2 regions of the Thalassospira sp. GB04J01 genome follow, and region 2 is predicted to be linked to the other one. Evidence: predicted binding sites of a transcription regulator. Region 2 holds the regulator's gene; the other holds the start of a gene.
What was found. The regulator PhoB, encoded in region 2, activates phosphate uptake and scavenging genes when phosphate is short. The targets are predictions, from matches to a motif close to TNTCATAAAACTGTCA.

Region 1: AMM48_RS18920 (DUF2794 domain-containing protein) is a predicted target of PhoB. The motif match lies at 1,967-1,982, and genes of this name have one in related genera.

What each region holds. Positions count from the first base shown of each region.
Region 1 covers NZ_CCDX020000018.1:53,146-57,663, forward strand. The annotation lists gene AMM48_RS18910 (glucose/quinate/shikimate family membrane-bound PQQ-dependent dehydrogenase) at 1-702, shown strand, start outside; gene AMM48_RS18915 (tetratricopeptide repeat protein) at 782-1,552, opposite strand; gene AMM48_RS18920 (DUF2794 domain-containing protein) at 1,565-1,921, opposite strand; gene AMM48_RS18925 (hypothetical protein) at 2,092-2,517, opposite strand; gene AMM48_RS18930 (tetratricopeptide repeat protein) at 3,010-3,660, shown strand; gene AMM48_RS18935 (PQQ-binding-like beta-propeller repeat protein) at 3,735-4,518, shown strand, end outside.
Region 2 covers NZ_CCDX020000008.1:265,826-272,874, forward strand. The annotation lists gene AMM48_RS06400 (SDR family oxidoreductase) at 1-679, opposite strand, end outside; gene AMM48_RS06405 (calcium/sodium antiporter) at 774-1,736, opposite strand; gene AMM48_RS06410 (cation:proton antiporter) at 2,046-3,827, shown strand; gene phoB (phosphate regulon transcriptional regulator PhoB) at 3,896-4,594, opposite strand; gene phoU (phosphate signaling complex protein PhoU) at 4,612-5,334, opposite strand; gene pstB (phosphate ABC transporter ATP-binding protein PstB) at 5,358-6,161, opposite strand; gene pstA (phosphate ABC transporter permease PstA) at 6,163-7,049, opposite strand, start outside.

The DNA of each region.
Region 1 (4,518 bases), on a different contig from region 2:
CTGTTTGATCAGATGGCGTGTCGTATCGCGTTCCATCAGTTGAAATATGAAGGGCGTTATACCCCGCCATCCTTGCAGGGCACGTTGGTTTATCCTGGGAATTTCGGGACCTTTAACTGGGGCAGTGTTGCGGTTGATCCGGAACGTCAGGTGATGTTTGGCATGCCGACCTATCTTGCCTTTACCTCAAAATTGATCCCGCGTGCCGAAGTGCCGCCCCGTGGTACGGAAAAAGCCAGCGAAATGGGCATCAACCGAAATGAAGGTGCCGACTACGCAGTCAGCATGGGGCCGTTCCTATCCCCGCTTGGCATTCCATGTCAGGCCCCGCCTTGGGGCTATGTTGCGGGGGCCGATTTGCGCACGGGCGAGATTGCCTATATGCACAAAAACGGTACGGTCGAAGACATGACGCCTTTGCCTTTGCCGTTTAAACTCGGTGTGCCCGGTATTGGTGGTCCAATCATGACCAAGGGGGGCGTGGCGTTCCTTGGTGCCGCGGTGGACAACTATTTCCGTGCTTATGATGTCTCGACAGGTGATCAGCTTTGGGAAACACGGCTTCCGGCTGGTGGGCAGTCCACCCCAATGACCTATGAAACCGATGACGGGACGCAATATGTGCTGATCGTTGCCGGGGGACATGGGTCCATCGGGACGACGCCCGGCGATTACGTGATTGCTTACAAATTGGCGGAATAAACCTGTACGCCAGACTTAGAACAACAAAGGCACCTGTTATCGCAGGTGCCTTTGTTGTGTTTTGGCCATAGCTGTATATCTATTGCGCGGCTTCGTTTTTCAGGCGGTCATGGACGCGTTTGATTTCTTCGGGGCGCAGCCGTTGCTCAAGGGATGTGACGGCGGCTTTTGCATCCATCTTTTCTTTTTCTTCTGCGCCGGGGGGAAAGGTGATGTTGCCGCGCGCAGCCCGCGTGAGCCAATAATAGGATTCGGCATAGTTTTGCGCGATACCCCAGCCGCGTTCATACATGGCCCCTAACATGAACTGGGCCGCATGCATGTTTCCCTTGGCAGCGATTTCAAAATAGTGGGCGGCTTCGACGTAGTTTTGCTGGGCTCCACGGCCATGATAATATTGCGCCCCGATCAGATAGGCCGCATTGCTGTTGTTTGGTGCGGCGCGCAGGGCACGTTTAAAGTATTCCGTTGCCCTGAACTGATCGTAGTTCAGCCCCCAACCATTAAAATAAAGTACCCCGATATAGTAAATCGCACCAGCATGGTTGGCCTGTGCGGCATACATGAACCATTTGGCGGCTTCTTCGTAATTGGCGGGGCCAGTGTTGCCGCGATAATACAGCAGACCCAGCGCATATTGCGCACGTGGGTCGTCATTCTGCGCCGCCAGTCGCCATTGCGCGCGTGCCATTTCATAATTACCCGCCTGATAGGCACGATATCCTGATTGATAATCGCCACCCGCCGTATTGGCGTGTGCATTGTTAGGGGCAAATTGTGGGGTAAGCAGAAAGCTTGCGACAAGGGCAATTGCCCAACCATGGGGGCGGTGACTACGCAGAGATATCAAAAAAATGACCGATCAGGAGTTGGATTTGAAGAGTGGGACCACTTTGCGCGCGCGGCCTTCGATGGCATCTAGAACTTTGAGAATGTCCGAGCTTTGCTTGATCCGCTCACCGCTGTGAAGGGCGAGATACTGGCCTGCATTTTTATGCTCGGCTCCAAGTTTGATGACTTGAAAAAGCGGTGTTTCATGGGTTGATCGGAAAATGGAAAACATCGCCATGCCATCAAGGTGGTCAATGGCATAATCGCGCCATGCGCCGCCTGCAACCTGACGTGAATAGGTGTTCATGAGTCTCATAAGTTCAGCCCGGTCAAAATGGACAAAGCTTTTGGCTTTGCGGTATTTGGCCAAATCGAACAATGTTCCCATGTCATGCTCCGGCGAGGTTGCATTCAGACCGACAGCATCCAGATGTGACTGTCATATGACACGGTAGCGTGGATTTATCCTCGCCTCAAGTTTCAATGACCAAATAAGGCACGGTTCTGAAATCAACGACAGGATTGGGCATGAGGAAAAAAGTGCTCTCGAACAGACTGTTACAGGCTGCGCGAGCGGGTCGGTGGCCAATCAAGCGTTTGCGCACCTGTATTGTATGGGTCTGGTGTGCGATAGCAGCTCACAGCGGCAAGCGACCGGTAACAGTAAAGCGGCGGTTCGGGAATCGGGTCTTTTTTGCAGTAGGATTTGCCATCAATTTTACGAATGGTGGAGCAATCCTGCCCGGTTGAAAGCGAGACCACATGATCGACCAGGGTTTTGTCGGTGTTGATGATGCTGACGACATCAAAAGCCAGATACCACTCAGCACCGGTAAACAGGCTGGTTCCAGCGATATCAGACATGGTTGTGCTGCATCCTGATACGCCCGTACCCAGTAGTGCGGCAAACAGCCCGGCAAGGATGCGTTGACGAATGACGCGCTTGGCATCAGCCCGGCTATGAACAATTTGACGACGTTTCATGGTGGTCTCCGTCCCGCCACCGGGCAATTTTGACCGATGACATTTAAAACTCTGTTCCCTTGAAACCTATCAAAGCAAGTAGCGTGCCGAAATGTGTCGGGTTGGGGCAACTATCGGTCATATGGTCGCTGCGAACAGGATTTTTAGGCGTTTGGGCGTTTCTAAGATTGATATTAGGGGCCGGGGCGAGCAAGCGGTGTGTGCAATTCTTGGTAAATGGCCGTCCAGTACGACCTAAACTGCCAGTCAAAACGTGTTTTTGCGGGGTGTCAGGCAATTCTTACCGCCCTTTGTTCTGCAACGACACAGGCGTTGTCTGGTTGCCTAATCTGGCTTGAAAGCGCCCAGAAGGCAAAATAATCGGCATAAAGGTGTGAATGACGTTGAGTAGACTTGACCCCTTGTATGCAGGCGCGTTAAATCCTTGCCGGAATTAATTCTGATAAGCGGGCAAGTTGCCCGCTTTCTTGTGACCGGATTGGAGCCGTTTTCGTGGTTGATATTTTCCAGGAAGTCGAAGAAGACCTGAAGCGTGAACGCAGCGAAGCGCTGTGGCGCAAATACGGTAAATACGTGATTGGCGTCGCCGCAGTCATCGTGCTGGGTGTTGCTGGTCGCGAAGGCTGGAAAACGTACGAACACAGCACCAGCATTGAAAATGGTACGCGTCTTGCCAACGCAATTGACCTGACCCAGTCAGGCGAGAACAATCAGGATGCCGCACTCGCCGCACTTGATTCCATCATTGCTGATGGTAATGCGGACTTTGTCGCACTTGGACATTTCCAAAAAGCAGCAGTTTACCTGCGTGCTGGCGTAAAAGAGTCGGCCGTTGCCGAACTTGAAGCCGTTGCTGGCAATGGTGACATTGATCAGGTTTACCGCGATCTTGCGGTTGTCGAAATCGCCATGAACAACGCGACCCAAAGCAACGCCATGGATTTGATTGCGCGTCTTGAGCCAATCGCGGTTCCGGAAAACGCATGGTATTACTCCGCACGCGAGATGATTGCGATGCTGCATGTTGCTGCGGGCGAAATTGATGCCGCCAAGCCGCTTCTGACCGAAATTGCCGACGATAACGAAGCACCGTCGGGCATGCGGTCACGGGCAAGCGAGATTCTCAAGGCGATTGGTGCCTGACCACATCTAGAACAGATTTGGTCGGGATAACGTCCAGACCAATGCGATGCGAGCTTGAACCAGAGGATACGGTTTTGACGTCACGCGCTTTTAAGTCACTTGTTTGTGTAATGGGTCTTTCGGTCTTTCTTGCTGGCTGTTCCAGCTGGCTTGGTGAAGACGAAGCACCGCCCTTACCCGGTGAGCGTATCTCTGTTCTTGCTCTGCAAAGCACGGTACAGCCTGATATCGATCTGAGCGATCAGCGCGTGGTCCTGCCTGAACCCGAACCAATGGTGGATTGGCCGCAGAACGGTGGTTTTCCAAGTCATGCGCTTCATCATGTCGGGCTTGAGAACGATGTTCTTGAGCAAGACTGGTCGGTCAGCATTGGCGAAGGTTCAATGGATGACAACCTGTTGCTCAATCAGGCGATTATTGCCCGTGGTGTGATCTTTACCATTGATGCCAGCGCAGAGGTTCGTGCCTTTGCCGCCACATCGGGTAAGGAAATCTGGTCGATTGAGCTGGCACCTGAGGATGAAGAAGACAGCACCCTGCTTGGCGGTGGTCTTGCCTATGAGAAAGGCATTATTTACGCAACCACTGGCTTTGCCGAAGTCATTGCGATTGATGCACCCAGTGCGACGGTCCTTTGGCGTCAGCAGGTAAGTGCGCCGATGCGGTCCGCACCGACCGTACGTGGCGGGCGTGTGTTTGCCATTACGATCGATAACCAGACCATTGCGCTTAATGCGATGAGTGGTGAGTTGCTCTGGAGCCATCGCGGCGCATCCGAAGGGGCTTCCTTTATCGGTGGGGCAAGCCCGGCTGTGGATCAGGGGGTTGTGATTTCGGCCTATTCAACGGGTGAACTTT
Region 2 (7,049 bases):
CGGCAAGGAAAAATCGAACCGCGTCGCAAATCTCTTGCGGGTTTGTCCCAACTTTCAGGGGTGTTTTCGCACATTGCTGATCGAAAACTTCCTGTGTTTGTCGGGTGCTAGGCAATGCCGGGCCCGGTCCGATGGCATTGACACGTATTTTTGGTGCCAAGGCCAGTGCCATGGTCTGGGTCAAGGTCCAAAGACCTGCTTTAGACAGGGTATAGGTCATGAAATGCGGATTAAGATTCCACACCCGTTGATCAATCATATTGATGATCAGGCCCTGACAATCGTCTGGCAGGCGTTTGGCAAATTGCTGACTTAGGACAAAGGGTGCGCGCAGGTTGGCTTCCATATGAAGGTCCCATCCTTCGCGCGTTGCACTTTTGACGTCATCATATTCAAAGGTCGATGCGTTATTGATCAGAATGCCAATCGGACCAAGGGCGGCCTTGGCTTCGCGCAGGATGCGATGGGTATCATCCTCGTTGGAAAGATCAGCAGAGATCACGCAGGTGCGTCGCCCAAGGGCGCGGATTTCATCGGCCAGATGTTCGGCATCTTTGCGCGAATGATGGCAATGCAGCGCAATGTCATAGCCGTTGTTCGCCAGATCAAGTGCGAGTGCGCGACCAATGCGTTTGGCGGCCCCGGTAATCAATACTGTTTTTGGCACATGATCCGTCATTCTGGCATCGCCCCGTTATGTCACATCAAACTTCATGGCATCGTTATTTTGCATCAGATGTTTTTGGGGGCCAATACCGCACCCCACCCATCTTTTACGCCGCGACCAGCTGGAAGACATAGACAAAATAGGCGATCACGAAAACCACACCGGCACTGCGCGACAGTTTGCGGAACGCAAAAGTCACCAGCAAAAGCGCAACCGTCACCGCCAGCATGATCCAAAGGTCAGACGCCAGGATTTGAGCCGGAACCGGTATCGGCGTGATCAGCGAAACGCCGCCAATGATCACCAGAAGGTTCAACAGGTTTGAGCCAAACACATTGCCAAGCGCAACATCGGAATGTCCGCGGAATGCGGCAACCATGGAGGCGGCAAGTTCGGGCAAGGATGTGCCAAAAGCCACAAGGGTTAGGCCAATTACCGCCTCGGAGACACCAAACTCACGGGCGACCGTCACACCACCATCGACCAGCCATTCCGCGCCAAACATCAAGGCGACAATCCCGATCACGGTTGCAATGATCGGCTTGAACCAGCCTGAGGGCACCTCGCCGACTTCATCGACCTCTTCTTCGTGCAGGTTACTGGCGTGGCTAGGCATGTTTTTGTCGTGCTTATAGGTGAAGTACCAGATCGCGACCAACACACACAGCATCACCGCCCCGGCCCAGCGTTCAATCACGCCAAACATGCACAGCCCGATAAACAAGAGCGTGCCCAGCAACATCGCCCCACCATCGCGCACAACCGTTACACGGCCTGCTGCAATAGGTTTAAGCAAGGCCACGGCCCCCAGGATCAGCAATATATTGGCGATATTTGATCCAACCACATTCCCCATCGCGATATCGGCAGTACCTTTGAGCGATGCGTTCAGCGATACAACAAATTCCGGCGCGGACGTGCCCGCCGCCACGATGGTCAAGCCGACAATAACCTTGGACACCCCCATCAAAAGGGCAAGGCCAACAGCCCCCCGAACGATGAATTCGCCACCCGCGGTCAAAAGGACAAGACCGGCGATAATCTGAATATAAGGGATCAACTGTTCCAAGATGTGTTTGCTCGTATTGATTATATCGTTAATTCAGGCCCAACCGGTAATTCAGGCCCATCCAATTCAGGCCCATCTGGGCCCGCGGAACATGGCATTCCGCAAGATGAATGGCAAGTCATCAGGACATGACAATTGTCACAACAATCACGTCCCCATGCATCAAAGCCATCAATGTCACGCATTCTGCTGTTGTGCGGGGGCTGCCGCCTGTCGATCAGATTTCCATGAGACGGGCGGGGTTATTTTCGTTATTCTAGTATTCTTGGTAATTTCAAATATTTAACCGCGTGTTGGGCCAATCAAACCATGCATCACGGCGTTCTGTTCGAGTTATTCCTGATCCTGACGGCGGCGGTGATCGCCGTGCCGCTTGCCCATAGGTTGCGGGCAAATTCCATCATCGGATTTCTGATTGGCGGTTTTTGCATCGGCCCGTTCGGGTTCGGACTGATCAATGAGCGTCAGGACATTGCGACGGTTGCCGAACTTGGCGTTGTGTTTTTGTTGTTCATGATCGGGCTTGAGCTGTCGCGCGAACGTCTGCGCGTGATTGGCGGGCGGTTTGCCGTGCTTGGCCTGTTCCAAATTGGCGTCTCGATGGCGGTGCTGTTTGCCGGGTTGGCCGTCCTTGGCTTTAGCGTGCCCAGTGCCGTGGTGATTGCCGGCGCGTTGGCCTTATCATCGACCGCGATCATTTTAAAACAGCTTTCCGACGATAGGCAGCTCCATACAAAGTTTGGGAGGGCCGCCCTTGCCATTTTGCTGATACAGGATGTGGCGGTTGGTCCGTTCCTGATCATGGTGCAGGCCGCAGGGGATGCTGGAACCGAAACCAGCCCATGGGTCAGCATTCTGACCGGGATTGGGGCGGTTTGTGTTTTATTGCTGGTCGGGCGCTATTTGTTGCCGCGCCTGTTTCGCTATATCGCGCTTCTTAAGAACCCGGAACTGTTTGCCATTGGCACATTGTTTGTTGTTCTGGCCGCCAGCACGCTGACCGAAGTTGCCGGACTTTCGATGGCACTTGGCGCCTTTATCGCCGGTGTGATGCTGGCTGAGACCGAATTTCGCCATCAGATTGAGGCCGACATCACCCCGTTTCGCGGTGTTTTCCTGTCGCTGTTTTTCATGTCGGTGGGCATGTCGGTCAATGCCGATATTGTGTTTACCCAGTTTGGCACCATTGTCATTTGGCTGATTGCGCTGATTGGCACGAAAACGGGCCTTCTGTTTGTTCTGGCATTGATGGCCCGCTTTGAAAAAGGGTCGGCGTTGCGTGTTGGCATGAGTTTGGCCGCCGGCGGCGAGTTTGCCTTTGTCATGCTGGCACTGGCCGCACAAAATGGCGCGATTGCGCCAGATCTTGTCGCGGTGATGATCCCGGTGGTTGCCCTTTCGATGGCGTTGACCCCGACATTGATGACCATCGGGCAACGCATTGAAGAAAAGCTCCATCCCAAAGAAGACGACCAGCTTGGCCCGATTGAAGCCGAAACCGAGGGGCTCCAGCAGCATGTTCTGGTCATCGGGTGCGGACGTGTTGGTCGGGTTTTGGCGAGATTGTTAAAAACCCGCAACATTCCCTATGTGGTTCTTGATAGCGATGCACTACAGGTTTCACGCGGGCGGGCCGAAGGATTACCGGTGTATTTTGCCGATGGGTCACGACCGGAAACATTCCGGGCTGCGCACACAGACGAAGCAAAAATTGCGGTCGTTGCATTGGGAAACCCGCATGCGACCGAAAAAGCCGTTGCCCTGCTCCGTCATTACTATCCGCATTTGAAAATCTTTGCCCGCGCACAGGACATTACCCATATCGGGCCGCTGTCGCGCAGTGGGGCGGATGCGGCCATTCCCGAGGTGCTTGAAACCGGGTTGCGGCTTTCAGATCATGTGTTGGCGGCCTGCGATGTGCCGCAAGAAGAAATTGATGCCGAAATCGCCAAGTTCCGACGTGCTGACATGTTGCTGATGAATGAGCTGGCCCCGCGTACGCAGCGCCGCAAGGCCGAAGCGGCAGGCTCGGCTAAGCCTGCGTCTGGCTCTGGCCCCAAAACACCAAAAGCCAAAAAAGACGGCAAATAAACCAAAACCCCCACGCAAAACGCGATGGGGGTTTCTATCTTCAGGTCGCCAAAACAGGTTTGGGTGAACTACGCAGCGGTTTCTGAGTCCAGTGCATAGCCCGCCGCACGCACGGTGCGGATGATGTCGCGGGTCCCTTTGACGTCATTAAGCGCCTTACGCAGACGGCGGATATGGACATCAACTGTGCGGGTTTCGACATAAATGTTCGGGCCCCAGACCGCGTTAAGCAGTTGTTCGCGTGAGAAAACCCGGCCCGGATGCTCAAGGAAATAGCGCAGCAGACGGAATTCCGTCGGACCCAGATGGATGGCCTTGCCATTGCGGCTGACACGGTGGGCGGCGAGATCCATTTCGATATCGGAATAGATCAACTGCCCTTGTGGTTGCGCCGGACCGGACCGGCGCAACAGCGCACGAATACGGGCCAGCAATTCGCCAATGGCAAACGGCTTGGTGACATAATCATCGGCCCCGGTATCAAGGCCGCGAATGCGATCGCCTTCTTCACCGCGCGCGGTCACCATGATCACCGGCACATCGCGGCTTTCAGGTTTACGGCGGATCTGACGGCAGACCTCAATCCCCGACATGACCGGCAACATCCAGTCCAAAAGAACCAGATCAACATGGGTTTCGGCCATGATTTTCAACGCTTCGTCACCGTCCCCGGCTTCGACAACCTGCATCCCCTCGCGTTCGAGGTTGTAGCGCAACATGGTCACGATTGCGGCTTCGTCCTCGACGATTAGAACCGTTGGGTCCATCTTCCTATGCTCCAGTGTCACTCATTCGGTTCGACAACAGCAAAGTTTGCTGCATCGTTTTTTGGCCGACCATCTGTCGGCAGGTCTTCGCCTTTGATCCGATAGTAAATCGTCTCGGCGATATTGGTCGCATGGTCGCCAATCCGTTCAATGTTTTTGGCAATGAACAGCATGTGCGTCGATGCGGTAATGTTACGCGGGTCTTCCATCATGTAGGTCAGCAATTCGCGGAACAGCGAATTGTACATGTCATCGACTTCCTGATCGCGGGCCCAGACACGCTGTGCCTTTTCCGCATCGCCTTCGATATAGGCGTCAAGAACGTCCTTGATGATTTCCTGTGCCAGACGCGCCATGTTCGGGATGACCTGAACCGGGCGGATCGGCGGGATCTGATTAAGGACCTGGGCGCGCTTGGCGATGTTTTTCGCAAGATCGCCAATTCGTTCCAGATCGTTTGACAGCTTCAGGGTTGTCACCACCTGACGCAGATCGTCTGCCATCGGCTGACGCAGGGCCAGCAGACGGACAGCAAAATCCTGAACTTCCTGTTCAAGCATATCAATACGATGATCGGAAATAATGACCTTTTCAGCCAGTTCCGAATCGCGTTTGACAATGGAGCGGATTGCAGAGATCAGCTGGCTTTCCGCAAGCCCGCCCATCTGCGAGATGATGTTGTTCAGACGGGTCAGTTCCTCGTCGAACGAACTCACGATATGTGTTTTGTCGTCAGCCATTTAAATCGCTCTCCTGCGGGCGCTTAACCGAAGCGGCCGGTGATGTAACCCTTGGTGCGTTCGTCTTTTGGGTTGGTGAAAATCTGATCGGTTTCCCCAACTTCAACCAACTTTCCAAGATGGAAGAAAGCCGTGCGTTGCGACACACGTGCAGCCTGCTGCATGGAGTGGGTCACAATCACGATCGTGTAGTTCGAACGCAATTCATCAATCAATTCTTCGACCTTGGCAGTCGCAATCGGATCAAGTGCCGAGCACGGCTCATCCATCAGGATGACTTCCGGGCTGACGGCAACCGCGCGTGCAATGCACAGGCGCTGTTGCTGACCACCGGAAAGTCCGGTTGCCGGCGACTGAAGACGATCTTTGACTTCCTTAAGCAAGCCCGCACGTTCGAGCGAGGTCATGACGATTTGATCAAGCTCATCGCGCGAATTGACCAACCCATGGATCCGCGGGCCATAGGCCACATTGTCATAGATGGTTTTCGGGAACGGGTTTGGTTTCTGAAACACCATCCCGATGCGCGCGCGCAGCTGAACAACGTCGATGCGTTTGTCATAGATGTCGCGGCCATCAAGGGTGACTTCGCCTTTGATGGTAACACCGTCAATCGTATCGTTCATGCGGTTCATGCAGCGCAGGAACGTTGATTTACCACAGCCCGACGGGCCGATCAGAGCGGTGACCTGACGTTCGACGATATCAAGATTGACATCAAACAGCGCCTGATTGTCGCCATAGGAAAGATTAAGGTCACGTGCCGTCATTTTTGGGCTTGCGACGGACGGCTGTGCCGTCATTGCGCTTTGAGATACAACAGCCATTTTACCACTTCCGTTCAAATTTCTTGCGCAGATACACGGCAAATCCGTTCATCAGAACCAGGAAAGCCAGCAACACCATAATCGCCGCCGAGGTTTTCTCGACAAAGGCACGTTCCGGGCTATCGGCCCAGAGATAGATTTGCACCGGCAGAACCGTGGCCGGGTCCAGCGCCCCGCCCGGGATATCGACAATAAAAGCAACCATGCCGATCATCAAAAGCGGTGCGGTTTCACCAAGAGCCTGCGCCATGCCAATGATCGTCCCGGTCAGGATGCCCGGCATTGCCAATGGCAACACATGATGGGTGACAGTCTGAACCGGGGAAGCACCAAGGCCAAGGGCGGCCTGACGGATAGACGGCGGCACCGCCTTGATCGCGGCACGCGAGGCAATAATAATCGTCGGCAATGTCATCAGCGCCAGCGTCAAGCCACCGACAACCGGGGCGGAACGCGGCAGATGCATGACATTGAGGTAAACCTCAAGACCGAGCAAACCAAACACAATCGACGGCACGGCAGCGAGGTTGTTGATATTGACCTCGACAATCGTGGTGAAGCGATTTTTCGGTGCGAATTCTTCCAAATAAACCGCCGCAAACACCCCGATCGGGAAGGAAAGGGCCAAGGTCACCATCAGGGTATAGAGCGAGCCAACAGCCGCCCCCCAGATGCCTGCCAGTTCCGGTTCACGGGAATCGCCATTGGTAAAGAAACGGCTGTGGAACTGTTTTTCCACCGCACCGTCCGATTTCAAGCTGTCGTACCAGGCGATTTCCTCGTCATTGAGACGACGGCTGCCTTCGTCAACATCGGCACTGATGTAGCCTTTGTTGAGCATGTCAAAATCATCGCCGGAAATCAGCCAGACCTTACGGGTTTGACCGA